Regions from separate parts of the Paenibacillus sp. ISL-20 genome, predicted to be linked through region 2. Evidence: riboswitches for the same ligand, from Rfam matches in the RefSeq annotation. Region 2 holds a riboswitch; each other region holds the start of a gene.

The links. A riboswitch is a leader RNA that binds a small molecule or an ion and turns the genes downstream of it on or off. The one in region 2 is predicted to bind cyclic di-AMP.
Region 1: linked by a shared signal. The riboswitch ahead of ehuB (ectoine/hydroxyectoine ABC transporter substrate-binding protein EhuB) and the one ahead of J7E85_RS09465 (resuscitation-promoting factor) in region 2 are both predicted to bind cyclic di-AMP.
Region 3: linked by a shared signal. The riboswitch ahead of J7E85_RS00815 (C40 family peptidase) and the one ahead of J7E85_RS09465 (resuscitation-promoting factor) in region 2 are both predicted to bind cyclic di-AMP.
Region 4: linked by a shared signal. The riboswitch ahead of J7E85_RS21980 (APC family permease) and the one ahead of J7E85_RS09465 (resuscitation-promoting factor) in region 2 are both predicted to bind cyclic di-AMP.

Annotation. Positions count from the first base shown of each region.
Region 1 covers NZ_JAGGRD010000038.1:32,921-40,350, forward strand. The annotation lists gene cls (cardiolipin synthase) at 1-1,117, opposite strand, end outside; gene J7E85_RS22910 (AI-2E family transporter) at 1,340-2,419, shown strand; gene J7E85_RS22915 (ring-cleaving dioxygenase) at 2,656-3,603, shown strand; gene J7E85_RS22920 (flavin reductase family protein) at 3,605-4,216, shown strand; gene J7E85_RS22925 (SDR family NAD(P)-dependent oxidoreductase) at 4,401-5,144, shown strand; cyclic di-AMP (ydaO/yuaA leader) riboswitch at 5,566-5,713, shown strand; gene ehuB (ectoine/hydroxyectoine ABC transporter substrate-binding protein EhuB) at 6,083-6,916, shown strand; gene ehuC (ectoine/hydroxyectoine ABC transporter permease subunit EhuC) at 6,918-7,430, shown strand, end outside.
Region 2 covers NZ_JAGGRD010000015.1:11,938-19,367, reverse strand. The annotation lists gene ispE (4-(cytidine 5'-diphospho)-2-C-methyl-D-erythritol kinase) at 97-951, opposite strand; gene J7E85_RS09490 (small, acid-soluble spore protein, alpha/beta type) at 1,129-1,311, opposite strand; gene veg (biofilm formation stimulator Veg) at 1,543-1,818, opposite strand; gene yabG (sporulation peptidase YabG) at 2,109-3,011, opposite strand; gene rsmA (16S rRNA (adenine(1518)-N(6)/adenine(1519)-N(6))-dimethyltransferase RsmA) at 3,125-4,009, opposite strand; gene rnmV (ribonuclease M5) at 4,006-4,557, opposite strand; gene J7E85_RS09465 (resuscitation-promoting factor) at 4,744-5,931, opposite strand; cyclic di-AMP (ydaO/yuaA leader) riboswitch at 6,202-6,416, opposite strand; gene J7E85_RS09460 (TatD family hydrolase) at 6,622-7,386, opposite strand.
Region 3 covers NZ_JAGGRD010000001.1:172,903-180,332, reverse strand. The annotation lists gene J7E85_RS00835 (hypothetical protein) at 1-197, opposite strand, end outside; gene J7E85_RS00830 (PrsW family intramembrane metalloprotease) at 226-2,505, opposite strand; gene J7E85_RS00825 (2Fe-2S iron-sulfur cluster-binding protein) at 2,922-3,308, opposite strand; gene J7E85_RS00820 (stalk domain-containing protein) at 3,536-4,810, shown strand; gene J7E85_RS00815 (C40 family peptidase) at 5,039-5,515, opposite strand; cyclic di-AMP (ydaO/yuaA leader) riboswitch at 5,519-5,649, opposite strand; gene J7E85_RS00810 (DIP1984 family protein) at 5,908-6,435, shown strand; gene J7E85_RS00805 (ROK family protein) at 6,832-7,430, opposite strand, start outside.
Region 4 covers NZ_JAGGRD010000036.1:245,214-252,643, forward strand. The annotation lists gene J7E85_RS21970 (MFS transporter) at 1-395, shown strand, start outside; gene J7E85_RS21975 (formate/nitrite transporter family protein) at 731-1,603, shown strand; gene J7E85_RS21980 (APC family permease) at 1,749-3,575, opposite strand; cyclic di-AMP (ydaO/yuaA leader) riboswitch at 3,739-3,934, opposite strand; gene J7E85_RS21985 (molybdopterin-containing oxidoreductase family protein) at 4,418-6,505, shown strand; gene J7E85_RS21990 (ABC transporter permease subunit) at 6,830-7,430, shown strand, end outside.

The DNA.
Region 1 (7,430 bases), on a different contig from region 2:
CAAAGGGATGGTCCGGTTTATCGGGAATCATCAGGTTAACCTCGACGCCGGACAGCGCCGCAATGCGGAGCGCATCCAGGAGGCTGGCATCGGGGATAAAATAGGGCGTCTGAATATGAATCGATTTCTTGGCGGACGAAATCATTTTGATATAACCGTTCTTGATGTGTTCATACCTGGAATCCGGACCGCTGGTCACAATCTGAATCCCGACATTGCCAGGCGAATCGATCTTGGGAAACAGATTCGATTCATAAGAAATATCGTTATGGTGCGAAGCCTGATTCCAGTCGAGAATAAAGCGAACCTGCATCGCATAAACAGCTTCACCTTGAATGCGCAGATGGGTGTCCCGCCAATATCCGAACCTGGAATTCAGACCCAGGTACTCATCCCCAACGTTAAAACCGCCGACATACCCGATGTCGCCGTCAATGATAGCCAGCTTCCGGTGATTACGGTAATTCAAGCGCAGATTAATGAAGCGGAGCTTGGACGGGAAGAAGGCCTCGGCTTCTCCGCCAGCTTCGCGAAATGCTTTGAAGAAGCCCTTGGTTAATTGACGCGAGCCCAGCTCGTCGTACAGAACCCGGACCTTCACGCCTTCTTTTGCTTTTTTGGTCAACAGGGACATCAGCTTCTTGCCCAGTTCGTCGCGACGGATGATGTAGTATTGAATATGTATGTAGACTTTGGCTTCCTCAATATCCTGAAACAACCGTTCAAATTTCTTGCGTCCATCCGTGAAAATTTCAACGTGGTTGTCGTCCGTAAGGATCGCCTGATTCTCATTGATATGCATATGGATCAGATCGCTGCTATCCGCCGCGGCTTGATTGCTGAACGGGTATTCCCCGTTAGTCATCCCTTCCATTTGAGACAGCAATACCTTCTCGATGCCGGTTTTCTGCAGATCATCCCAATGAAAGAGACGGATTCTTCTTAAATTTTGGGCGAACAACAGGTACAGCGCAAAGCCCAGAATCGGGATGAAGGACAGCACCAACAGCCATGCCCAGGTGGAGCCGGCATCCCGCCGTTCCCTAAAAACCACGAACATGGAGAACACGATATTCAGTACGATGATCAGACCAAGAGTGATGGATGTAACATGCATGTTTATAATATCCTCCTAAACTATATCCTTGCCCTTGCAATCCTTCATATTATACGTGAGGCGTTAGGAGAAGTATATATCCGCAGGATGAAGTGAACGGAATGGTTATATAAGCGATGGCGCTACGATCCGACATCCTATATCAGTGCAGACGCAAGCGATTTGTATATGCACACTTTGTCATGATACGATGGTGAAAAAATAGGAGAAGGGGCATGCTTTTTGCTGAAAATGAATAAGTTTTTCAAATTGTGTCTCGCCGTGATTCTGGTCCTCATTATTATTTATTTGGGATCACTGGTGGATTTTATATTTAGACCTGTACTTTCGTTCTTCACTATTATCCTCGTGCCGTTGATGCTGTCAGGATTCTTCTATTACCTGCTCAGACCGCTGGTTGATCTTCTCGAAAAGCGCAAGCTAAACCGCTCGCTGGCCATCTTGCTGATCTATGTCGTTTTTGCGGGTTTACTCACGGGATTCATTATCGGAGTATGGCCATCCCTGCGTGATCAGATCATTGCTCTTGTGGAGAATGCGCCTGCATTATTTGCTGCCTTAGGTGAACAACTGCAGGAGTGGGAAAATAACGGGCTCTTTAAGGAGATATTTCCGGAGGATTCTAATCCACTTACCCAATTAACCGATTATTTGAATCAAGGCTTCACGTTCCTGACAAATTATATTATGAACCTGTTCTCGTTCGTATCGAACTTTGCCATCGTCCTATTTACGTTCCCGATCCTGCTGTATTACATGCTGAAGGAAGGCGGGAAGTTCGGGAAGATGGTTGTAAGCTTTATGCCTAACCGCTTCAAGGAAGTGGGAGCTTCGGTACTGGATGAAATCAACAATGCCCTCAAAGGGTTCATCGTTGGACGAGTGCTCGTCAATCTGGCGCTGGGTGTCTTGATGTATATTGGCTTCATGATTATTGGTCTGCCTTATGCATTGCTGCTGACGGCCGTGGCGGTTATTGCGAATTTTATTCCATTTATCGGAGCCATCCTATCCTCTATCCCGATCGTTATCATAGGATTCATCCAGTCCCCCGGTACGGCGATCTGGTCGCTTGTTGTCATTCTGGCAGCTCAGCAGATTCAGGATAACCTGATTGGACCATATATCTTTGGCAAACAGCTGGCTATCCATCCCATTACGATCATTATCCTTGTTTTGGTGGGACAGGATCTCGGCGGAATTATCGGAGTCCTTCTGGTGGTACCAGTCTACATGATCATTAAGATAGTGGTAACAAGAGTTTATCAGCTATTCTTTAAGGAAAAATGGCAAAAAGCATAGACGGGTGATAGGCATGCGGTCGCAGCTGCATACTGAAGCCGCCTAAGAGCGTGGAAGCGTTCTTGGCGGCTTTTTGTATGCCCGAGGTTTGAAGGGGTGCTTGACAATGAGAGGAAAAATATATAATCTTTAATTAAAGATATTAAATTTAAAGATTGTATATTTTAATTATACGAACCAGAAATCATGTATGGAAACATCGGGTTGGACACGGAAACAATGAGGAGGCGATGAATATGGCATTACAAACGGCAGGCATTCATCATATTACCGCTTATGCACAGGACCCGCAGAAGAACGTTGATTTTTATACGGGTGTGCTGGGGCTCAGATTGGTGAAGAAGACGGTGAATTTCGATGCGCCTGAGGTGTACCATTTGTATTTCGGGGATGAAGAGGGACACCCGGGGACTATTATCACCTTCTTTCCGTCTCCTGCTTCGCGAAGAGGGAGACGTGGAGGAGGGCAGGTTGGGTATACAACCTTTGTTGTCCCTGCGGGTGCTTTGCCTTATTGGGAACAGCGTTTACGGAGCTTCGGCGTTCCTGTCATGAAAGCTTTTCGGTTTAACGAACATTATCTTCAGTTCTCCGATTCCGATGGACTTTCTCTGGAGCTGGTCGAGCGGGAAGACGGACCGAAGAGCAGTTGGTCTGTGGACGATGTAACGCCAGACACAGCGATTAAGGGGTTTGGCGGTGCGGTCCTGTTCAGCAGCAAGTGGAAGGAAACGAAGATAGCGCTGGAGCAGGTAATGGGACTGACCTTCATGGGAGAGGACGTTAACTATGCGCGGTTTCAGTCAGCAGGGCCCTTCGGCAACGTGATTGATTTACCGATGCGGGATATCCCGTGGGGCGCCGGAGGTGCCGGAACAACCCATCATATCGCATGGCGGGCCCAAGATGATGGTGAGCATGTTACATGGCAAGAGTGGGTGAAACAACATGGCTTTTTGCCAACGGATATTAAGAACCGCAACTATTTCAGATCGTTATATTTCAGGGAACGAGGGGGGATCTTGTTTGAGATCGCAACTGATCCGCCCGGGTTTACGGTGGATGAAGATCTGGACTCACTGGGGGAACAATTGAAACTTCCTGCCTGGTATGAACCGGAGCGAGCCCGTATTGAGGAAGGTCTGGAGCCTATACAAGTCAAAATACAAGAGAGGGGCAACTGAAGTGATATCCATTGACCCGAATACCCAAAGCGAACGGGACACCTACAAGCTGCTGATCGGGAGCGTTGTTCCGCGGCCGATCGCTTTTGTCACGACATTATCGGAGGACAGTGTGCTGAATGCGGCACCGTTCAGTTATTTCTCCATTCTGTCCAGCAATCCGCCCTTGCTGTCCGTTTCCGTTCAGCGGAAGAACGGTACGGCTAAGGATACAGCGAGAAATGCCATGCAAAGCGGCGAGCTTGTCATCCACATCGTGGACGAAGACAACGTTGAAGCCGTGAACGAAACGGCGGCGAACCTGCCCCCGCATGAGAGTGAACTTGACCGAGCCCATTTAACCCCGGTCGTTAGCGAGGTCGTTAAAGTTCCCGGCGTTCTGGAGAGCAAGATTCGCATGGAATGCGTGCTGGAGCAGGTCGTCACGTTGAATGGAGCGGATCAGCTGCCTGGTGCCGATCTGCTGATTGCCCGCGTAGTCCGCTTCCATGTTGCGGAGGAGCTTTACGAGCAAGGCCGGATTGACGCTGCCAAGTTAAAGCCTGTGAGCCGTATGGCTGGTAATATCTATGCTTCACTGGGAGAGATGTTTACGATCGAGCGGCCTGTATAACACTTGGACGGGCTGGATAAAGGTTAGGAAGAATATCAAGTTGTGAGCGTCCATATGCCGTTATTCGATAGTTATGTTGTTCATGAAAGAAACGGGGCTTGTGGAATATCATGCCTGGAATATGTTAATTCTACATGAATGTGGAAGCGATATGATAAATTCCTAATATAGGAGTGGTCGACAAATGAAATTTGAATCCAAGGTTGTCATTGTGACGGGAGGCGCCAGCGGGATCGGCGAAGCAGCAGTAAGGCTTTTTGTAGAAGAGGGAGCCAAGGTTGTTATTGCGGATTATTCGGACCGGGGACAGGCCGTTTCCGATGAATTAAGAGGATCAGGCTTTGAAACGCTGTTCGTTAAGACGGATGTAACCCAAGAACAGGAAGTTGCGAATATGGTGAAGCAGACGGTTGAGCATTTTGGCCGTGTCGATGTATTGTTCGCCAATGCAGGCATTGCTCATGATGCCCCTGCTGATCAGTTGTCGATGGACAACTGGCAAAAAACGATTGATATTAATCTTACAGGGGTGTTCCTGTGTGATAAATATGTAATCCAACAAATGCTATCCCAAGGAACCGGAGGGGCGATCGTAAACTGCGGCTCGATCCATAGCCATGTCGGAAAAGCGGGTGTTACCGCCTATGCTTCCGCTAAGGGAGGCGTTAAGCTGTTAACCCAGTCGATGGGCGCGGATTATGCTCCAAAAGGGATCCGGGTCAATGCCGTGTGTCCGGGATATATCGATACTCCGCTTATTAAGGGAAGAACGGAAGCGATCACCGAGCACCTGGTTGGTCTTCATCCGATGGGCCGATTGGGACAGCCGGAGGAAGTAGCCAAAGCCGTGTTGTTCCTTGCCAGTGAAGATGCGTCCTTCATTACAGGCACAAGCTTGCTGGTGGATGGCGGATATACAGCCGTATAATCCATGGACCAAAAATCCCGACACTTATCGGGGTTTTTGGTGTGCATTCATTGCTTCATAAAGCGGTTAATATATGATGCTGGCACCAGCGCTCCCGTAACTAGAAGTAAATGAGTCATAATGGGTTTTTAATGGATAATCAAAATTTTTTTTGGTTCAGATGGAGTGTAGAAGCTTTCCACTGTTTTGGTCTAATTCATGGCATAAACTATCCAACACATGAATGAGTAAGGGAGGCATGTCAAACGCCTGCTATATTGCGGAAAATGAGCATGGAATAAAATTTCTATGTGGTAAGTGGACAGGCTTGAATGAGGCATTTTTCTAGCTTGTCATACACCCTGGAAGAATGGCATTTCTGCGTCTGAATTTCCAAAAAAAGCGGTTAAAGGGGTTTGACTTTTCCTGAACTTCCCTTTATCATGGACACACGCTTAGTTTCCGGCATACATTTTCCGGAAAGCGGGGGAACCAGTTTCACCAGGGGCGAGTCACTTGGAATCACGAGTGTAGGGTACCATCTTACCCGAGTCCGTCAGCTAACCTCGTCAGCAGTGGATGGGTCTTTTATACATAATGGATGTTCATAACAAAGGCCCTTGATTCTCTTAGGGGCCTCTTCTTTATTTTTTGACCCCCTGCTGGCGGAGCTATGTCTAAATCCCCTGTTTGGTGGTCTTTTTGTATTCTGTTAAAGAGGAGGGGCAAGGCCAGCAAATGTTTAACCAATTGAATCGGTCAGATCGCATTGGGTTTAAGCGTGCAAGAAGATGGATGAATCATCTTCCCTGAAGCCCCGACCCGTGCAAGGTGTCTGAGTGTTCTTATATCCAAGTTAACATATGTGTTAACAAAGGTAATTTCATCATGCCATTTTGTAAGAATTGCAAAGTCATAACGAAAGGTTGTGGAAGGTTTTGAAGAGAGTGGTTGTACTGATGTTGTCAGTGATTATGGTGGTATTGCTTGCGGCTTGCGGCGACAAAGGGAGTACGCTGGATCGCGCCATGGAGCAGGGGTATATCACCGTGGGTTTTGCGAATGAGAAGCCTTATGCCTATAAAGAGGCCAACGGGGAGCTGACGGGAGAAGCCGTTGAGATTGCCCGGGTTATTCTGGAGCGGCTTGGCATCAAGGAAATGAGGGGAGAGCTTACGGAATTCGGTTCACTGGTTGCCGGACTGCAGGCCGAGCGGTTTGATCTAATCACCGCAGGCATGTTTATTAATCCGGACCGCTGCTCTGCCGTATTGTTTGCCAATCCGGAGTACAGCATCGGGGAAGCCATTGCGGTGAAGCAAGGGAATCCGATGGGACTCGGAAGTTATGAGGATATTGCTAATCATGACCAGGCTAAGGTCGCCGTCATGACAGGCGCGGTTGAAATCGGCTATATGGAGAAGTCCGGTATTCCTTCGGACCGGATCATACAGGTCCCCGATCAGGCCTCGGCTATTAGCGCTCTGCAGGCAGACCGGGTACAGGCGATTACCATGACGGGCCCCTCTCTGCAGGCGATGCTGGATTCGGCTAGTGATGACAACATCGAACGTGTAACTGATTTCGAGCAGCCGGTCATCGATGGAGAAAGCGTTCGGGGTTATGGAGCTACAACGTTCCGCCAAGCGGATACCGAGTTCCAGGAGGCTTATAATGCAGAGCTGCAAAAAATGAAGGAATCGGGCGAGCTGCTGGACATTCTGCAGAAGTTCGGATTCACAGAAGAAGAGCTTCCGGGTGAAATGACGGCTGCTGCGCTTTGCGGGGAATAGCATGCCGAATTCGTGGATTGATTTTCTCCCTACGCTGCTAGAAGGGGCGGAGATCACGATTGTGGTTGCTTTCTTTTCAGCCATCCTTGCGGTCGTGATGTCCTTTGCAGCCGGGTTATGCCGACTGTCGAAGCTGTGGATCATTCGCACATTGACAGCCGTGTACGTGGAAGTCTTTCGGGGAACCTCCTTGCTGGTGCAGCTGTTTTGGTTGTATTTCGCTCTTCCGTTCATCGGCATCGAGCTTCCAAAAATGTTGGCGGCCATCCTCGCGATCGGGCTAAACTTCGGCGCATACGGCTCGGAGATCGTCCGAAGCGCCGTGCTGGCCGTTCCGAAAGGACAGTGGGAAGCCGCTTTAGCGCTTAATCTGAAGCCTTGGCAAAGGCTGTGGAATGTTATATTGCCTCAAGCTTCCTTACGAATGCTTCCCCCTTTCGGGAATCAGCTTGTGGAACTCATCAAATCCACCTCATTGGTTTATTTCATCACCATGGCGGATTTGACGTATCAG
Region 2 (7,430 bases):
CTAAATCCGAATATTATATGTTAAATATAACACCTTTGTACGTATTTATACAACTTTGTTTGAAATTCGACCCCGAATTGTCAAACATAACCGTTTCTAAGTCAGTAGGCGAACGGCATACACTTCCTTACAGAATCCCCGCAGGCCATTGTAAATCCGGGCTACCTTGGATTCCTTAGAGACCAGACCAAAGACCGTTGGACCGCTTCCGGACATGAGCGCACCGTCAGCTCCCAATTTGAGCATTCCTTCCTTCAGCTGCTGAACTTCCGGGTGCATCTTCAAGGTAACCTCCTCCAGCACGTTACCCAGCGATTGGCACATCTGCTGGAAGCTGCCTTGCGTAAGCGCCTCGACCATGCGTTCAGCCGATGGATGGCGCTGAATCTGCTCGCTGCGCAAACGGCCATACACTTCCGCCGTCGACACATTGATCGGCGGCTTCGCCACGATCACCCAGCACTGCGGCGGGTTTGGGATCGGCGTGAGTACCTCGCCGCGCCCTGTGGCCAGTGCGGTGCCGCCAGTTACACAGAACGGCACATCCGAGCCGAGCTCTGCGCCCAGCGTGAGCAGCTCCTTCTGGGGGATCCCAAGTCCCCAGAGGCGGTTCAAGCCGCGTAGTGTTGCCGCTGCATCACTGCTGCCTCCTGCGAGTCCAGCGGCAACGGGAATTTTTTTGTCCAGGTGAATATGCACACCCTTTTTCACGTCGTATCGCTCTTTAATTAGTCTTGCTGCCTGAAAGGCCAAATTCTTCTCGTCCAGCGGTATGTACCCTGCCTGCGAGGTGATGATGATGGTATCCCGCTTCTGTTCGGACATTTCGAGCCGATCGGCGAGGTCGATCATCGTCATGACCATCTCTACCTCATGGAAGCCGTCAGGACGTTTATGAAGTACATCCAGCATCAAATTGATTTTGGCCGGCGCTTTTTCGTATATTTTCAAGAACGTTCACCTATCCTTAGCTTTTCCCATATGCTTGAACTTAACATATTCGAGGAAAAACATCTAATGCCTCTATATTAACAAACTCAGGCTTTGAAGTCATGGGACCGTTTGATGGGGTAAACAAACAGGGGCTTCCACTTAACCGGAAGCCCCTGCCGCATTATGGTCTTTCTCTTACAGGTCGGATTTGCTGGCTGCTCGCTCGGCGAGCTCAATCGCCCGTTTTACCATGTTGCCGGCATCCTTGGCCTTAATGCCTCCCCAGCCTTCTTTTTCCACAGTATCGTAGAACCCCAATTCCTTAGCCAATTCGGTCTTCAATTGATCGGACATAATGCTTCGTCTTCTCCTGCTCATCAGTCCCGCCTCCTTGGAAAATGTATTGAGTATGGCATGAACAGCACCCGGCGCGATGCAGTGGCCTTTTACGAACCCTGCAAGCTTAACCTCCTTCACCGCATAGGAAACGAATGAAGAAGGCCTGGCGCAGCCTTAGTATGTGTTGAACCCCCGCTTGTCATTCCCCGGATCGATGGCAACAAAAAACAGCCTCCCTGTTAGTGGAGACTGCTCTCTCATGACATATCGTTATGACTTGATATAGGTGATTCGCATCTCGTTGTCATCACCGGTTACCATGATTTCCACGGTTTCGGTCAGAATATCGGCATAACTGTAGGACACACGTTTAAAAGTTTGCTGGTCTTGATCCAGCTTCACAATGAAAACAGAAGGGTACGTTTCTTCCAAAACACCAGTACGCTCGACGGTCTTCCGACGGCCACCGTTAGCCCGAAGCGTAATTTTTTGCCCTAAATGGGCATCGAGACTGCGTTTGATTTCCAACAGCGCGTTTTTAGCCATTGTCGACGACCACCTCTTTCCTTGTCCATTATACAAAAGATTCAGTCATTTGTCAATTCAAAAACATTAATTATATCAGCATCAAAAATATATTGTCAACGTATTTTTTTCGACCCTGTATTTCTCGTGTGCATTTGCTTTAATATGAGCTAAATTGACAAGCTTTATGTATTTTTTTTGACAACTTTCTTAAAGAATTGAAACAAAAAATAGAAAAACCCCAACTTGTGGGGTTCTTCTCGGTTCTTTTCTCCAACGGCCGATACGCCTCTTTTAGAACGCAATATGAGCTAACTGACCGAAGGCGTAACCTTCAACGAGGACAAATCCTGCAGCTTGGGCAGACCGATCCGGTAGCTGCCTCTCGTCTCGATTCCGCCCACGCCTTGGCTGCCGCTGATCGTATGATGAACGACATCATGGATGTTGACGGTATCCCTGACTGACGTATAGGCTGCCTTAGCGGCAACGTACACGGGATCCAGCGCATGGATGAGGATTCGCCCTGGCGAGCTGGCAAAATTGGCTCCCGCCTGCAGCAGCGCTTCAAAATGCGACTGGCACGCCCCGGCCACAATGACCAGGGAATCCAGATTCCGCTCATATTGACGCGCTACCTGAATCGCTGTGACGAAGTTGTGTGAATTCTTATAGCTGTCCAGGCTATATAAATCGTATGGCTGTCGTCTCTTCAGAACTCCATCATGACCTGTAATCACCACGATATCAGGTCTTACCCGCGGAAGAAGACGATATAATGAATCGGCCATCCCCGACTCATTGATATAATGGCCTTCCGCTGGGACCCGAAGCTGATTGTACAAGGTCAAACTCTTCTTCAGGTATTGGGGATCTCCATCCAAATGCAGCACCTTGCCCGGCACGTCAAAATATCCTTTATCCGCAAGCTGTCCGCCTTCAATATTGCGCAGGCTGGCCAATTGACGCTCACTCTGCTCCTGTCTGTGCTTCTGCAGACGGTCCAGCGACTCATTGGCTTTGATCTGCGCCTGCTTTGTACGTTCGCTTAAGTTGGGATGCGGGACCGTGACCAAATCATCAATGGGAGCATCGGCTAGTAACCGGAATTCTGTCCCTTTGATGACGATATTATTATTTTGCCGCATGCCTTCAACCCGGAACGTTACATCGCCGCCGTAGGATTTACGAACGACCAAGTCTCCCAAGTTCATCACAACATCACCCCTACCCTATGGTATGGGCCACTGTGACTATTGGTTCTTACGAAACATCAATTTATCGCGTTGAGACCTTCGCGGGCCCTATGGGCTCTCTAATGGCTGTATTAACGAATATCCGCGTTGTACAATATGTTGCTAAGCCGGGCGTACTCTTCAATACTAAGGGTCTCACCGCGCCGTGAGGGCTCGATGCCCGCTTCCTGCAGCAGCTGCTCCAGCCGTTCACGGCCTTCTCCCGGAAAGAACCGGCTCTTCAGATTGTTGGCAATCGTCTTCCTCCGCTGTGCGAAAGAAGCCTGAACCACCTCGAAGAAGAATCCTTCGTCTTCTACGCTAACAGGAGGCTGTTCCCGGACCGCCAGGCGAATCACGGCCGAAGCGACATTTGGCTGCGGAATAAACACTGTATGCGGCACAATACAGACCAGTTTAGGCTCACTGTAATATTGAACGGCAATGCTAAGGCTGCCGTAATCCTTGCTTCCCGGCGCCGCTGCCATTCGCTCTGCCACTTCTTTCTGAATCATCACCACGATATTCTCCAGCGGCAGCTTTTCCTCCAGCAGCTTCATGAGAATCGGCGTCGTCACATAATACGGCAGATTCGCAACCACACTTACCTTCGATACGCCCGCAAAATCCTGACGGAACAGTTCATGAAGATCCACCTTCAGTACATCCCCATGATGCACCTTCACATTCTCATAGGGCTCCAGGACCTCCCTCAGGATGGGAATCAGGCGCTGATCAATTTCGACCGCGGTGACGGTCCCTGCCGTCTGTGCCAGCTTCTCCGTTAATGCACCGATACCAGGGCCGATCTCAAGCGCTCCCTTATCTTCATCCAGTCCTGCAGCTTCCACAATTTTATACAGAATATTCTGATCAATAAGGAAGTTTTGCCCCAGACTCTTCTTGAAGGAGAATCCATGCCGTGAGATGATCTCCTTCGTCCGTCTTGGTGTTGATATATCCTCGATCCGATTCATTGGCTTACGCCCCCTTCTTCCAGCTGTGCAAGTGCGGCCAGAAATTCTTCACGCGATATTTGAAACATGGCCAGTCGTTTATGGAACTGCTTGCTGTTGCAATAACCGATCCCCAGCAGATTCCCCATCGTCATACGCCTTGCCGCCGCCTCCGGGTGAGCCGATAATCCGGCCTCCAGCATGTCCTCCAGACTAATCAGGCTCTCTCCACCCTCGAAGGAGGTATGGACCCGCTCCAGCGCACGCCGTATCGCTTCTGGCGAGGCATTCTCCACGCCGATATCCCCTTTGCGGGTAGCATCCGCTTCCGGGATAAAGGCATGCTTACAGCCGGGTACGCCCTGATCCACGATTTTGCGGATCCGCTCCCCTGCATGGTCAGGATCCGTCAATATAATAACGCCTCTGCGCTCCTGAGCAAGCGCTATGCGTTTCAGGATTTGCTTGTTGATCGCTGATCCGCCCGTTTCGATCGTATCCGCTTCTACGGCCCGTTTAATGGCAACGGTATCGTCTCTGCCTTCCACAACAATCACTTCTTTAATCATGCGTTTGTTCTCTTCCTTCCCAAGCAAAGCAACGCTTGTACAACTTTAGATTCAACCATCTTAGCTCTATATACTCCGTTCTTAACAAAACAAAAGAAGAGGAAATATTCCCTCTTCTTCATCATTATATATTATAAGCTAAATAGTATAGCATTAGAATGGCATTGTAAATTGGAATTCATGCGTCTAGTTCAATTCAGGTTTAACCGGACCGATCACATAAACGGTGCGGCCGCTCTTCCGGCCGAAACTCGTGGCCGATTTGAGTGAATCATAATAAACATCGATTTTGTTGCCTTTGATGGCGCCACCCGTATCTTCAGCACGACGGAAGCCAATGCCTTCAATATAGACCCACCATCCGATCGGGATGATATTAGGGTCAACGGCGATGGTGCGCCCTTCTGTAACGCGTGTGCCGGATGCAGTGCGTGTTCCGATTCCTTGTTGCTCAGAAGAATACGCCGTCATCGACACATTATTCAATACCTTGTTAAATTTAAAATCAACGCCTGCCCGAGAAACCACATTGTTCTCAACAGCCTTGGCGGTCGTTACTTTCTTCGTGCCGGACAATTTGGCCGGTGCGGCTTTCACATCGGTGGCTGCCGCCTGAACAATGACGGGCTTCTCCACCTTTTTCGTGCCTACGGCAATAATTTTATCCTTCGTTCTACGCCCAACCTTTTGGGAGACCTTCGTCTTGGAAACCAGCTTGCCATTGTGGTAGACCTTCTCATAATGGTTCACCATGAGACCAGACTCGCCCCGCTGAATCACGCGGTTATCCCCTCTTTCAAGCGATGGGTCGGCTGTTTTGATCACACGGAATTCCCGGTCTTCCGTCTCCTTAACTTTTTGTTTCGTGACGCGAACGACATGGATATTCATATTGCTGGTCAGCTTCGTGTTCTGTGCCGGTTGTACTATATCTTCACCCTGGATCGTAATACCAGCCTCTTTAAGTACATGATCAACCGTATCCTGGGATGTAAATATGGTTTTAGTTGTGCTGCCTACTGTAACTTTGACTGGAATTGCCCGTTCAATGATGATCCGGTCTCCATCCTGGATCGCGCCGTTTAAAGGCATCGAAATCTGATCCTGAGGACTCAACGTGATCGCTTGCTCATCCAGCAATTCCTGCAGCAATGATCCACGTGTTTCTACTGTGGTGACACGACCATCGACGACAAGCTGAACCTCCTTGCCTGCCTGATCATGTACGACCAACGATATGAGAAGTGATACCGTCACGGCACCCATGGCACCGAGCAACATCAGTTGACGCAAATTGTCATGCTTCCATCTCAATGCGTAAGACATGCTGGATGATTGTGATTCATGGGTTTCTTCAGGTTGAAAAATGCCCACTATTCCATCCTCCTTCATAGTCCCGCCGTCTAGGTAAACGCATGAATGCATTTGACGTGACTATAGCAATTTTTCTCACAAGGCGCCCTGCTATCTATCTACACCCTGCGTCAATTCCCGTCATTTCGTCCATCTACCACCACCCCTTGTTTACCAAGAGTATGATGATCCCTTCTCCATTATTCAAAAATAAAAGAAAGCCAATGAAAGAGTACTAGAGGCTCTAACGTGGCTTCCTGATGATTAGAATCATGGAAGGGTATGCACGAGATTTCCCCTCTTATTTCGCTTACGGAGTTAGCTGTCGGGTTCGGACGTAAGAGAGACGCCCTAGATCCGGATACCCGCTCATGGCGAGATCCTTCAAATTCACCCCAAAGACCCGAGAAAGAAATCAAATACAGCTACGTGCATTCAGACCAGTATGCACGGCGGTATCGGTTCCCCCGTTCTCCAGAATTCCGGAGATTAAGCGAGACGGTTCATGAAATATTCGGCTACGATCTGCACATCGCAGCTTCTTATCACTGAAAAGATGATATCCTGTTTACATGCAGGTTGTAAAGCAACATTCAACCACATTTTCTCATGTAAAAGGTTAAAATATTGTAATATCGACGCCTTTTCTGATTAAAAAACTTTAATTAATCGCGATTGCTCCCTTTTTCATCGGTTTTGCTCTCTTTTTTGTTAAATACCAAATCGTTCCAGTGCATTTTTGGTGGTAATTTGGGCCAATTCCTCATAAGACAACCCTCTAATCTCAGCTGCGGTCTCCGCCACCAATTTTACATATGCGGTCTCATTTCGTTTCCCGCGGAAGGGATGAGGCGTCAGGTAAGGGGAGTCCGTTTCGATCAATAATCGATCCAGCGGAACCTGAGCCAATACCTCTTTGGGCTGCTTTGCATTCTTGAAGGTAATCGGCCCGCCAAATGAAATATGGAATCCCATATCGAGACATATTTTGGCCGTTTCCCAGCTTCCGGAGAAGGAATGCATGACACCGCCCACCTCGGAGGCCTTTTCCTCCCGTAAAATTTTGATAATATCTTCATGCGCATCCCGATTATGAATGACAATCGGCATGTTCAGTTCCCGGGCAAGTCCGATCTGACGCCGAAGCACTCGGTGCTGCACTTCTTTCGGAGACGTATCCCAATGATAGTCCAGGCCGATCTCTCCAATAGCCACCACTTTCTCATGACTGCATAAAGAGGCGATCCAATCCAGGTCCTGATCCTCCATGGTAATCGCATCTACAGGATGCCAGCCCACTGCCGCATATATAAAATCATAAGTCTCTGCCAGCTTCATCGTAGTCGGGATCGTCTCCCGGTTAAATCCGATATTGATCATCCGGGTCACGCCGGCTTCAAGCGCCCGCTGAATTGCTTCCTCCCGGTCTTCGTCGAATTGGGGAGCGTCCATATGAGTGTGCGTGTCGAACAACATAAGATCCACACTCTCCTTCCTGTCGTTTCTATGTCATATATCTT
Region 3 (7,430 bases), on a different contig from region 2:
AATGCATCTACATAAAGTATAAACGATTCATTATTTTCTCTTACTTTCTTATCATTAATATTCAACGTCGTAGAAAGCAATTGTCCATTGCTGGCATAATTTTTACTGTTATGAAAATTCAGCATTACATCCGCATGAAAAGCAGAAATAATAGAATCAGCTAAAAGACGCTCCGGTGTATACTTTTTTTGGTTCATTAAGATAAAAGCAGAAGTCCCCATCCTTTTATAAAACCCCCTTCAGTTTCTCCAGTGAGTTAACGATCGTAACACCTTTAGATTTTATGGTTTCCAGCATGGCTTGTTGTTCGGGTCTTAAATTACTCAATGACTTATCAATATACAAAATAACCTTTTTATTCTCTGGATTAAAGAATAAATCATGAGTTGGATCCGTAAATTTATTAAATTGATCTACTTTTACCGCTCTAATAGATGCTTTGACTTCAATAATCGCATCTTTTGTTACGACGTCTAAATCACCGGCAGCTTGACCATCACTCCTCATAACTTTTTGTGCATACGCTTTTACGTCTGTTTCATTTCTTACAAAGTCCGCAACCTTAGCCTCAGTTGCTTTACCAACGTCTTTACTATTTAAGAATTGGTCAATATCTCGATTAATATTTTTCGGAGATTGATCAACCCAAGTAAGTTCATTTCCAGCTGGATTCGTATATATTGTTTTATCTTTAACCTTAACGATGCTGCCTATGGTCTTATCTTGTTCCGTCCCCTCATCGGCTTTATCCTTATTCGGTGGCGAATCGTCATCTGACTTCTTGGGATTGTCATCCGGCTTCTTGGGCTCGTCATCCGGCTTTTTGGGATCATCATCCGGCTTCTTGGGATCGTCCTGATGCTTGCTCGGGCCGTCATGCTTCGGAGGTTTCGGTTTAACCGGGACGTCGATATCCGGCTTCCGGGAACCGAGCTTATCCAGAAGCTTGCGCACATAGCGGCGTCCTTTCTTTCCTGCCCAGCTTAACGCTTTGCCGAATGGGATTCGGCTTAATACAATGCCTGCAGCCACGGAAAGCGCATTTTCGGGAGTCAACAGCTTCTTCGGATCGCGGATATAACCGGCAATCTCATGACCGCTCCCGGCGATTCCCATCCCTGTCATTGCGATGCCAAAAGCCGGCCAGAATCCAACGAACAGCAGTGACAAGGCAAGAGCTCCAAGAAGGATCGCGCCCTGTTCATACCAATCCAGCCGATCCCACCAATCTTGCAGCGAGTCGAACATGCAGGCGAAACATGCCGGTTCTCCTCCGCTCGTGTGTGCCCCGATGCCTGCGAACAGACCGGCCACGAGCAGAATTATAGCGAGTCCGGTTAACGCCTGGCAAAGAGCTTTTACCCGAGCATCGATAGGCTCCTGTCTACCAGCCGCTTCTTCATTTCCATAAAGCAAATGAAATCCAAGCTCCCTGCGCTCCCGGTAAAATCCTAGCCAATATACGAATTTCCCACGGTCCAGACAAAAAGAGCGGGTCATATTCCACAGCTCGGTAAACGGATTAAGCAGCGGCTCGTTCGGCAGCGACGGCAGGCGGATTCGTATTTTGTTCAGCGACCAATAGTCGGCAGTAATCGATGCGAGCAGCATCAGCAGGAAGGCCGGCTGAGTTTTATAACCGCTGCCGGTCCAATCATGAAGCCGTAACACCCAACCCGGCAGCTGATACTGACCGTTATAAGCCGCGTGATCCAGGATGGCCCACAGCAACATCATTGCCGGGAACAGAAAAACCCATTTCGTCAGTTTTGTCCGCAGCCGATAGGCTATTCCGCACGCAAGCGCGATCATGGCGGTATGCACAGGATGACCGACGGTCATCAGCGTCGGAAAGACACTTTCTTCGAAACGCCCGGGAAACAGCGAGAACAAATCCCAATGGATCGTTTCGCCGCCCATCCATGTAAAGCTGTAGCCGAACTTTTCCGCAAGTGGGCCGGAACTTAGCCATCTTCGGGAGAGCTCTTCCATCAGTTGAAAGCCAACGCCGGTCGCCGCGCCGATGAGCGTGTAATCGCTTAAACTCAAAGCGGAAGCTCGACGCGAGAACAACAGAAATATGCCTAGCGGAAGGAGCTTCCACAATTCTTCGAAAATTGGCGTGATCACGGCAATGGACCAGGTGTCAGATGTGCTTCCGCCGAAAAGCACGTGGAGAGCATTGACTGTAAGCGTCGTAAAAGGTACGACAAGAAAAACGCCTGCCAGAACGAACAGCACAATCTGCTTCCACGGTATCGTTTTGCTTCGGCATAGAAACCAAAATTGCAGGAGTACATAAAACGACCATAAATATTGAACCATCATGGTACGCGATTCTTTAACGAAAAACAAGCTTAAAACAAACAGGATTAGAGACAACCAGGAAAATATCGTATACGCCGTTTTAATAAACGGATATTTCTCAATCCAGGACCGGCCAGTTCGATAGATAGACTCCAGGAAATCCCGAATTCCGGTTCGGATGGACCAGATCGAATTCATAACGGTCGCCTCCTTTAAAAGCGGCTTCGTGCGAGCAGGACATCTCCCTTGATGGTCGGTCCGGCCACGAGTAATGATAAGAACTCATAAAACCATGGTCACCGATCGATCGCAGCGGAGGTTTTTTTGAGTATCTCCGCAAATTATCTATAGTCTGTTTTTTACAAGATATTAGTAGTATAGTCATTCTAGTAAAATGTGGCAAAAGGCGCTAGTCTCAAATCTGATAGATATTTTCAACAACATCCCGGGAAACGAAGTTTGTTTATCAAGGTGGCTTACTTTTGTTCCCCATGAAAAATCCCCTCCAAGTAAACGGATGTGCTCTTTCTTCGCACTGTCTACTTGAAGGGGATTATATCCATTGTACGGCTGCCTGATTTTTTAAATATGGACGGCATCCGCCTTCTATGTCGTCAAAAGTATGGGGCATGCTTGATTTTGATGGGACCGACCGCTTCGATCTTGCTCTGGCATCCCAGACGATATCCTTCTTCGATCTCCTCAGGATCCAAGCGTTGTTCTTCGGCCAGATTGGGCTCGGACAAATACTCGATTCCCTCCGCCACCATGCAGCGGCAGCGCGCACAAGTTCCTCTTTTGCAAAAAGAGTTCCAGTCCACGTCATTCCGTTCGGCCAGATCAAGCACCGTCATGCCAAGAACAGGCGCCACACTGCGACGAACCTCGCGACCTGTTAGTTCAATGATCCGATCCGGTACGGCTTCGATCATCTCTTCCGGGATGGGCGAGTTGTTGTCTTCGCTATTCCTACCCTTTTTGTTTTTCCAGAATTTAAACACGCGCGTTATCCCCCTATGCATGTAATCATCAGGTTATGTATAAAATCCTTCATTTATTATACCGGAAAGTTTAAAAAATCAACATGCTTACTCTTATCTATTCTATGACATTGACATCTTGGAATTGGAACTCTATGAAAATTTTGCTATACTAGCGTATGCTAGACCTAATTCCATATTCTATGAAATCATTCTATTATTTAATGGATCGGAGGAAATACCAAAGCATGCTGCATAAACAAATAGGAAAAACAGCTGTCGCTGCCGTTCTTGCCTTATCCTTGCTCGGCACCGCACCCCATGTTGGTCAGGTACATGCTGAGCCTGCCATATCGGTAAAGCTGGATGATGTTACGCTAACCTTTGATGCGGCTCCGCGGGTAGACAAAGGGGTCACCTACGTTCCATTCCGGACGGTCGGTGAAGCGCTGGGCATTCAAATCACCTGGAATAGCAAGACGCAAACCGTAAAGGCCATCGGCAGTGTGAAAGGCCAATCGACTGAAGTGTTACTTCAGGTAGGAAGCACGACAGCAACCGTCAATGGAAAACAAGTGAAGCTTGCGGCCCCGCCAGTTCAACGGGAAGGCCGTGTACTGATCCCGCTTAGCTCGTTCAGCAGCCAATTCGGTGTCGATGTGGGCTGGAATCAGGCAACTCGCACGGTCTCCCTTGTATCGCCGCAGCGCGAGATGCATTTGAGAGCTTTCTATGCCATAGAATCTTACCAAGAGCTGGATCTCGTGGGATCGATGAATTCAGTCGCCTTTGGATGGAGCCGCATCGATCGTGAAGGTCAGTTTACGCTTCAAGGTAACGAATACCGCCTGCCCGCTTCGGACGGAGATGTGACACCTCAATCGATTGTTGCTGATGCTGCGGACCAGAAGATTAAACCATACCTCATGGTCTATGCCTTAGATGGAAACGGCGAATTAACCAAAGTCCTGAGCGACAGCAGCCTGCGCCAAAAGTCCATTGAAGGCATCACATCCGCGGTTGCAGAAAATGGATTCGGCGGCGTTGTGCTTGATTTTGAAGGGCTCGGTTTTAAACTGGATGCCGTGAAACAGCAGAAGCTGCTCAATGATTATGTCAAGCAATTGAAGGCAGCATTGCCCAAAGACATTACCCTGTCCTTAGCGGTACCGCCATTGAACAGCGCCTATAAAGGTTACGATTACAAAGCGCTGGCCTCCATCGCCGATGATCTCATCGTTATGGCCTATCAGTACAATCCGGTCGGAACCAAATCTCAGGTACCCGAACCAAACAGCCTGGTGGACCAAGCGATCCAGTTGGCACTCCAAGCAGGTGTCCCGAAGCAGAAGCTCCTACTCGGCATCAGCCTATTTAGCGAAACCGGTACTTCCGTGGACGATAAGCTCGGTTTGGCCAAACGCTATGATCTGAAAGGTGCTGCTTTCTGGCGTCTTGGCCTGTTCCGTCTCTATAATAACGGGATGGAAGCAGCTGTGAATGCCTCTGTTGTTAAGGAGTAACCGAACAACCCCTGTGGGATTGACAGACTTATAGTAAGAAAAACTTCTATCGACATACTTTCACAGTTGACAGACCGCAGTTAGTAGACGTTTTTCTTGCGATATCAGGAAGTCACAAGCTTCGAAGTTTATACTTTCTGATATCTAAAAAAAAGAAAGCCTGACAAGGACATCCCTTGGTCAGGCTTTCTGATTATGTATTGAACCCTAAACTGCAATGTAATTCAATTAGCTTGCGCTTCCTACCAGTCTCGCATAATTTTCTTGACTCAACACACGACGTGCCGTGACATAACGCGGCTCGTAATATGAATCGCTAAGCTTGCTGATTCTGACTCCCTTGCTGCTGGAAGCATGTGCAAATTCTCCATCACCAATGTAAACGCCTGCATGAGAAATTCCGCTGCCGCTCGTATTGAAGAATACCAGATCTCCAACACGCAGATCTTCGCGATCCACATGTTCCCCGGCGCTAGCCTGGCTTTGGGATGTGCGTGGAAGATCCATATCGAAATTTCTAAACATGTACAGAATAAATCCGGAGCAATCAAACCCGCTAGTGGTCGTTCCGCCCCATTTGTATGGCGTTCCTACCAATTGCTTCACTTGATATTGAAAATTCGGTTGTTGATCAGCAAATGCTGATACGGCACCAGAAGAAAAAATAATTGCAGACCCTAGCAAAGTGATGACAAACTTCTTCAAAATATGTTCTCTCCTTCGATGCCTACGGAGTTAGCTAAAGGTTCGGTTGAAGGTTCCCTATACTCTCTATACAAGAGTAATTCACCCAAGACGGTTCCCCCGTTTTCACAAACGAAATTCGGCAAAATTCATTAACGTTTTGTAACCTTCTCTTAATATAGTATACAAGCAAGGATGCTGTCAATCATATCCTAAAAATCTATCATTTTATGTTTGGAGCTGTCGTAAAGATGAAGAATTTCTGCCGGATATTTGTTACCATCTCACACAGTCATGACAATTATGTAACTCTGCTTCCTTCTCGAACTGCTTTTTTTAATAATCTAGCAACTTTTTACAGAACTACGCGTTTACATAATCAGAAATGAAATTAAAGAGGTGATCCATCCCTTATGAGTCAAATTACGATGGCAGAAGCTTTGGCTGTCCGGGCAGCAATCAACCGTCTCATCAATCAATTGATGTCGGAACGATTGAACAACAGCAGCACGATCATTGAAAAAGGGGAGACGGCGGAATACCCTACGCGCAGCGTGGATGTCATTACGGAAGAGATCGAAGCGGCCGCGGCGGATTACAGAAAGCTGGATTTGCTGATGGCAATCTCCAATACAACGCAAACCATTAGCTGGAACGGCTCCGACATGACCATCATGGAAGCGATCGAGCTGGCCAAGCAGATACGCAGCAATATCGGGCAGCTTGCCCATCTCGGCTCCCGCAAGAAGCTGGAGCGCCAGAGCAGCCGTGGCAGCGGAGACGGTGCCGTAACGCTGTTCAACGTCGCTTTATATGATCCGGAAGCTTATCAGGCGCAAGCGCGCAAGAAGGAACGCGAAGTAACCAAGCTCTCTTCACTGATTGAACATGCCAATCATACGTCCATGATTACGTTTGACGCATCCAAGTACATGGAATAGCGGCAGCCGCCGGCTCCAAGTCTACAGGTCACCCCACGTGCGGGTTTGGAGCCGGCGGTTTCCGCCGGCATCGCGGGAAAGTGTGAGCAACCGTTTATTGTTTGTCGGATACAAACAAACCTAACCAGGAAACCAAAAAATCGCCTCCAGTGAAAACGGATGACGGCTTACGGTTCACGCCTGTCACCTGTCACATGTTACGGACTTATTACGAAAAAAAATGATCGCTCCGTTTCCCGCTATCTATGAATAATTGGAAAGCCGCCCCAGAAGGGCGGCTTTTGTCTAATTCACTTAAGCACGGTTAACATGAAACTGCGTTGCCAATCCGAACGCTCTCTATCTAAGCTCTATTCCATCCTTTATCCTATCCGTAACCTTCTCTTTACCCCTATGCTATTGGAACAAGGCCGCAGCTCCAACCAAACCAACATCATCCCGAAGTCCTGCAGGAACGATCTCGTACGTGCCTAAATAGGATGGCATGACCAGCTTATCTGTCATTTCCCGCAGCTGCGGAAATAAAAGATCGCCCGCTCTGCTTACTCCCCCTCCAATCACGATGCGATCGGGGTTGAAGCTGTGAATGACGTTAACCAGTCCAAGCGCCATATAATAGATGGCACGATCGATGACCTCTACTGCGACGGGGTCATGAAGTCGTTTTGCCTCAAACACATGCTTGGCGTTCACTCCCGCCTCAGATGCGGCCAGTTCAGAAATTACGCTGGGCTGGGTGAGCATCCGCTGGGATGCTGCCTGGCCGATGGCCGTTCCTGAAGCAAATACCTCCCAGCAGCCGTGGCTCCCGCAATTGCACTGCGGACCGTTCGGATCAATGATATGATGTCCCAGTTCCCCAGCAAATGAACTGCTGCCCAGGAACAGCTTCCCATCCAGCACGATCCCTGAGCCGATGCCGGTGCTTAGCGTCACGTACACCATGTTCGTCGACCCTCTTCCGGCACCTCTTACATACTCTCCCCATGCGGCTG
Region 4 (7,430 bases), on a different contig from region 2:
ACCTGCTGTTTGCCGGGCTTGCCTTCCTTGGCCTCTCGACCTTTGTCGAGGTGCTGTCCCAGTGGCCGATCTTAACCGGTACGATGCGCTTCGTAACCGGGGTGCTGATGGCGATGGCGCAGACCGTATTGATGGCTGTGATGATGCGGCAGGTGGAAGAGAAATTCATCGGTCGGCTGAACGGCGTGATGACACCGATGTTTACCGGCATGCTGCTCATCGGCTCCGGGTTTACGGGATGGTATATGTCGGCAACCTCCATTGTCGTCGTGTATTTCACGGCAGGTGCGCTCTTCCTGCTGTCGTCCTTCATTAGCATGAAGCTTCCGATCTCGAACGTTCCGGTTCAGGAGAAGGAAACGCCTGTTAGGGTAGAGACTGCCGCCGAGGCGTAGGCTGCTGGTTTTGAACATGATGGTGGTATAAAGGCATAGGCTTTCCGGGTTAGAACATGATGGTTGGTTAAAGCATCAACCAAGCGGTGTCGGGATCCTCTCCGACACCGCTATTTTACATGTACCGCTCGCTCGGATTCGAGCGAATGAGTCAGGGCAAATCAAGAGCAGCCAGGACAGAGGCTGTCTTGTCCCCTCTGACGCACGCGATCGTGATATAATTCACGTTCTTGCTATGGAGGCTGCGGTACAATATGGGTAACTGTAAACAGAAACATCAGACGCTGCATTCGAGAGATTTCAGGACGGAATGCGGGAGAAATGGGGGAGCGGCCATGGCCTATTACAAACCTGATCGCATTGCGGAGATCACCTTGGAGAACGGGGTGAAAAAAGCACATAACTCCGCTATGAACGTGATGATATTAGGATTTTTGGCGGGTGCTTTTATTGCACTCGGCTTTTTGCTGGATATTCGCGTAATTGCCGGAGCATCGGAGGCTTGGGGAGGCATTGCCGGTTTTATAGGCGCGGCAATATTCCCTGTCGGACTGATTCTTGTATTGCTAGCGGGCGGAGAGCTGCTGACAGGCAACATGATGGCCGTGTCCCTGGCCAGATTCAAGAAGCGGATTTCCACGGAAGAAATGGTACGAAATTTAGCTCTTGTCACGGTAAGCAATATGGCAGGGGCGTTGTTCGTCGCTTATTTCTTTGGTCACGTGACGGGTCTGACAGGCAGCGGCGTTTATCTGGAGAAGCTGGTGGCCATGGCAGGTCATAAGATCGACGACAGCTTCCTGCAGGCCTTCTTGTCGGGCATCGGGTGCAACTGGCTCGTGGCGCTCGCCGTGTGGCTGTCCTACGGATCGGATCAGATGAGTGGCAAAATTCTCGGGATCTGGTTTCCGACGATGGCGTTTGTAGCCATTGGCTTTCAGCACGTGGTGGCCAATATGTTCCTCATTCCGGCAGCGATATTTGAAGGATATTACAGCTGGGGCGAGTATCTGGTGAACTTCATTCCGGTATGGCTTGGCAATTTCGTCGGAGGCGCGCTGTTTGTGGGAGCTGCCTACGGGACCGTATATTTGAAGAAGGATGATAAGGTTGAGGTCATGCTTCGCGGCGAACAAGACGCCGCACTGCCGTCTGCGCCAACTACCGGCACTGCTCAACAGGTTCATTCTGCGCAGAATGTTTCTTAATATCCCGAAGCCTGGTAAGCGTCTAGGCGGAGGGAAAAAAGCTGCGATTGACCGCTCCCTTAAGAATAGGGATCGGATGATCGCAGCTTTTTTAACGTTGTTGGCGGAGTGGATTCCTTGTATAAGTCGCAGCGGAACAAGCCCGCTATTTTTTTAAATGGTAAGGTACTGTGGTGATAATCACATCTCTCCGATACAGTAAATGTGCGCGAATGAGCAAGCTGGACTGATTGTGCAGGAAGTTATGCCAGCCCTTCTTGGGGATGAACTGCGGTATGACAACGGTAACCTGATAGTGGGATTCGCTTGCCTTCCGCTGCACGGTATCGATGAATTTGGTCAGCGGCTGAATGATGCTCCGATAAGGCGAGTGCAGCGTCACCAGCCGGATGTCCGGCTGCCACTTCTTCCATTTTTCCTGGAAGGCCGCCTCGTCCTCCCGCTCGAACGGCACGTACACCGCGATAATTTGTCCTGCTCCCAGTGATTTGGCATAATTCAGCGAGTTCTCCACCACATGCGTGATTCCCGCCACAGGCAGAATAATAACATTTCCCTCAATCGGCTTAACCGGCTCACAGGTCGTAATTCGCAGCTGGTCTGCTACGGCCTCATAATGTTTGTGGATTCGTGTGAAGATCCAAATGATCAGCGGCAGGAAAATCAAGACGGTCCACACTTGGGCGAATTTCGTGAAAAAGAAGATCATCGTCACGATAAAGCTAATGCATGCGCCGGTGGTATTAATGATCAGCTTGACGATCCATCCTTCAGGCTTTTCTCGAAGCCACTTCACCATCATCCCTGTTTGGGAGAGGGTAAAAGGGATAAACACGCCGACGGCATACAGAGGAATCAGATGCTCGGTTTTGCCTTCGAAAGCCAGCAGCAACAGAATGGAGAAGAACCCAAGTATGATAATCCCGTTTGAATATCCCAGACGGTCCCCCCGGACGGTGAACATTCGGGGAATAAATTTATCCTTCGCCAGATTAACGGCAAGCAGCGGGAAGGCGGAATATCCCGTGTTGGCGGCCAGGATCAGAATGAGAGCCGTTGTTCCTTGGATAAAGTAATAAAAAACGTTTCGTCCAAAGGTATGCTCGGCAATCTGGGAAACGACAGTGACTTGCTCGCTGGGGCTAACCCCATAGTAATAGGCCAGGAATACGATGCCCGAAAATAACATTGCCAGCAAGGATCCCATCGCGACCAAGGTTTTGGCCGCATTATTCGGAGCGGGATCCTTGAAGTTCGGGATGGCGTTAGAAATGGCTTCAACGCCGGTCAGGGCAGAGCTGCCCGAGGCAAATGCCCGCAGGAGCAGGAATAAGCTGAGACCGGCGACAGGCGTGCCGATCGGCGTGTGAAGCTCTGGTGATGCATGGCCTGTAGCTATGTTGAATATTCCGACGCCAATCAGGATAAACAGCGCCAGTACAAACAAGTAAACCGGATAAGCCAATATGGTGGCCGACTCCGTAACCCCTCTTAAATTGAGTACGGTCAAACATAGAACGAACACGATGGAGATGGGCAGATTGTAGGCATGCAGTTCCGGAAAAGCCGACGTGATCGCGTCCGTCCCCGCCGATACGCTGACCGCAACCGTCAGGATGTAGTCGACCAGCAGGGAGCCGCCAGCGACCAATCCTGGATTCATCCCTAAATTCCGTTTGGAAACCACGTAGGCTCCGCCGCCATGCGGATATGAGAAAATAATTTGTCTATATGATAGGATAAGTGCCAGCAATAAGACCAGGACCCCGACGGCAATCGGTATGGAATACCAATAGGCAGCCGCGCCAACGGTCATCAAGACGATCAGAATTTGTTCAGGTCCATAGGCCACGGACGACAAGGCGTCGGATGAAAGGATGGCCAGCGCTTTGGTTTTGTTCAGCTTTTGCTCGCCCAATTCCGTTGATTTAAGCGGTCTTCCGATGAGGAATCGTTTGATAGAAGATAACATGTTTTTCACCGCCGATCTAAGAATAGGTACATGATGGGAGCTGCTTGAAGTGAGTTCAATCGGTGTGCCTCATGTGCTGGACATATGGGCTATCTCCATTCCAATATTGATTTTTGGCAAACAAAAAACACAGGTTAGAACCCTGTGTTTGATCACAAGTTCACAACCCTCTCCATCAACGCTGACGAGGTTAGCTGTCGGATTCGGGCGGTGAGAGTCGCCCTACCTGATAATAGTCGCGGCGTACGTACGCGCTGCATCAGGATTCACCCCATAGTATGGTTGACAGATCCTATAGGTATCCATCCATACGTGTGGTTCCCCCGCTTTCCAAATTGGAAATTAAGCGAATGTCATGTGAATATGAAGAATGATTTCGAAGCTGAATAGTATATTACGCCTGCTCAAATCTTTTGTAAAACACCCTCCAACGAAGAATAAAGCAGAATTATTTATAAAAAATGACAGATAAGCGCTTACATAAATATGTGGCTTTGACAGGCTTTGTTTTTTGCATGTTTGCTACAGAAAGCATGACTTTCTATGATGCGTAAGTGGCAAGTAGCTCAGATGTGATGCGATAGACGCTGCATACAAACAAATTCGCCATGCCGGTCTCGGGGGAGGAGACATGGGCATGGCGAATTTTTTGGGAGTGGTCCATGATTTGGCAAGGAAGAGTAAGGGTCTGGGTTCCTCTTCGTTGCTCTTGATAGGAATATACCCGGGAGGATGTAGTGTGAAACACCTGCTCAGAAAAAAATGTAAGACTTTACTGGAGCCCTGATTTTCTTTTAAGATAAGGGGATATGATTCAGCGTGTACAAGGGGGAATGAACGAAATGACTCAAGCGATGATTCATCAGGAGAATGGTGTGTTTCCGGCGGTATGTCCGTTGGATTGCCCCGATACTTGCGGCCTGCTGCTGCATAAAGAGAACGGAAAAATCGTGAAGGTTACCGGCAATCCGGATCATCCGATGACGCAGGGAGCCATCTGTAATAAAGTCCGTAATATGGCACATCGGGTGTATCATCCCGAGCGCGTGCTTTATCCGCTGCGGAGGGTAGGGCCCAAGGGTGAGGGGGCTTTCGAGCGAATCAGCTGGGATGAAGCGATTCAGGAGATTACCGAGCGCTACAAGAAGCTGATCGAGGAGCATGGCTCTGAGAGCATTCTACCATACAGCTTCTATGGCAATATGGGGATATTGAGCGTGGACGGCATGGATCGGAGATTCTTCAACAGGCTGGGTGCCAGCCGTCTGAAGCAGTCGATCTGCAATTCCGCGGGCAATGAGGGCTGGAAATCGGTGATGGGGTTTAATGGAGGCACCGTCCCGGAGGATACCGTTCATGCTGATGTCATTATCGTCTGGGGCGGTAACATCGTCAGCACCAATATGCACCAGGTCGTGCTGGCAGAGAAAGCGCGCAAGGCCGGTGCCAAGGTCGTTGTGATCGATGTTCATAAGAACCAGACAGGGCAATGGTCGGATTGGTTCATTCCGCTGTTTCCGGGCACAGATGCGGCACTGGCCGTCGGCCTCATGCACATCATGTTCCGAGATGGCATGGTGAATGAGAAATTCCTCCGGCAGTATACGCTCGGGCATGAAGCCTTGCGTGAGCATGTCAAAGACTATACGCCGGAGCATGTATCCTCCATTACCGGCATTCCGGTAGAGGATATCGAGAAGCTGGCCGAGCTGTACGGCCGGGCCGATACTTCCTACATTCATATCGGTAACGGTCTTCAGCATCACGACAATGGCGGCTTGACGGTGCGCAGCATCGCGGCGCTTCCGGCCTTGACCGGACAATGGCTGAAGCGGGGCGGAGGAGCTGCCAAGTCGAACGGCGGCTACAACAGCATGGATAGCGATGCACTGGAGCGTCCGGATCTCCGGCCGAATCCGAATGCCCGGATCATTAACATGAACCGGATCGGCGAGGCGCTCGCCATGACCGAACAGCCGATTAAGTCGGTCTTTGTCTATTGCAGCAACCCGCTGGTTGTCGCCCCTGACACCGGGCGGGTGCGCGAAGGGTTTGCAAGGGAGGATCTGTTTACCGTCGTACATGATCTGTTCATGACGGATACAGCCAAGTATGCGGATATCGTGCTTCCGGCAACCTCCTCATTTGAGAATACGGATTTATTCGGTTCTTACTGGCATCAGTATATCCAGCTGCAGGAGCCGGTCATTCCGGCGCTCGGGGAGAGCAAGAGCAACGTGGAGCTGTTCTCTTTGCTGGGCCGGGCCATGGGTTTCACCGACCCGGCCTTCCATGAGAACGAAGAGGAGATGATGGCAAGAGCGCTCGACTTCCCGGACAACCCTTATCTGAACGGCGTCACGCTGGACAAGCTAAAGGAACACCGCTATGTGAAACTTGACATGACGCCGCTTGAAACATATCTGGATCGTTTGCCGACGCCTTCGGGCCGGATCGAGCTTTACTCCGCGAAGTTGGAGGAAGCAGGTCTTCCGCCTCTTCCGACTTACGTGCCTTTGAAGGAAGGCTACGACGGCGTAAGGCGTGGCCGCGGGCACAAATACCCGCTCATGTTCATTTCGCCGCCAAACCACAACTTCCTGAATTCGACCTTTGCGAATGTGGAGAAGCATCAGAAGCTGGAGAAGGAGCCTGCCCTGCAGATTCATCCGGCAGATGCAGAGGAACGCGGTATAGTGGACGGAGACATGGTCACGGTATACAACGACCGTGGAACCTACGAAGTCCGAGCCAAGGTGACGGATAAAATGCTGCCGGGCACCGTAGTCAGCCAAGGCTTGTGGTGGGAAGGCGAAGGCAGGAAGCAGCGCGCCAATGCCCTTACACCCGACAGGTTGTCGGACATGGGCGAAGGAGCTACCTTCTTCTCAACGGTGGTAGAGGTCAGGACTACAATAACCGGTGCTTAAAAAGATGAATACAAAAGACTGTCTTGAGGGTCTATATGACCTGAAGGCAGTCTTTTTTTTCAAGGGTTAGCATCCTTGTCGCGCAAGAAATACCTCTGCCAAATAAGGTCTGTCTACTGAGAAAGTACGTCGATAGACGGTTATTTTAATTGGCTGGAACGGATGAAACATTCAGGTAGAAGTATAAAAAATCGGGCTTTTATTATATAGCTTCAATATATTTCCATGGGTAGAATGGTACTAAGACAATTGCAAGCGGTTTCGAAGTCGCAGATTTCAGAGAACCGGCATGTATTTACATCAATTTGTAACAGGAGGATAAATATGCCGCAAGCTACTACAGAACAGCAACCATCACCCATTTCCCGGCAGCCAAAGGTCCATAATAAAAGTTTATTTAGGCGCTTAATGAAGCAATGGGATGTTCAGCTGATGGTTATTCCAGGAGTTATTCTGGTTTTCATTTTTGCCTATCTGCCGATGTACGGTGTAATTACCGGATTTATGGATTACAGCATTTTTACTGGTTCACGGATTTTTGAGAATCCATGGGTAGGCTTTAAACATTTTGAGGCTTTTTTTAATGCCCCAGAGTTTGAGAGGATTATTCGGAATACGATTGTAATCAGTTTACTTAAATTCTTTATTGGTTTTCCGGCACCGATTATTCTCGCACTGATGTTGAATGAAGTTCGACATATGTTCTTCAAAAGAGTGATCCAGACTATTACCTACTTGCCTCACTTTTTGTCCTGGGTTATTGTCGCGGGATTTGTGATGGCAATGCTATCCACAGAGAACGGTAGTGTGAATATGCTGCTGCAGAGTGTGGGAGCAATTGATGAACCGATCAACTTCCTTTCTCTAAAACAATACTTCTGGACAATTCTGATTTCGGCCAACGTATGGAAAGAGATTGGATTTA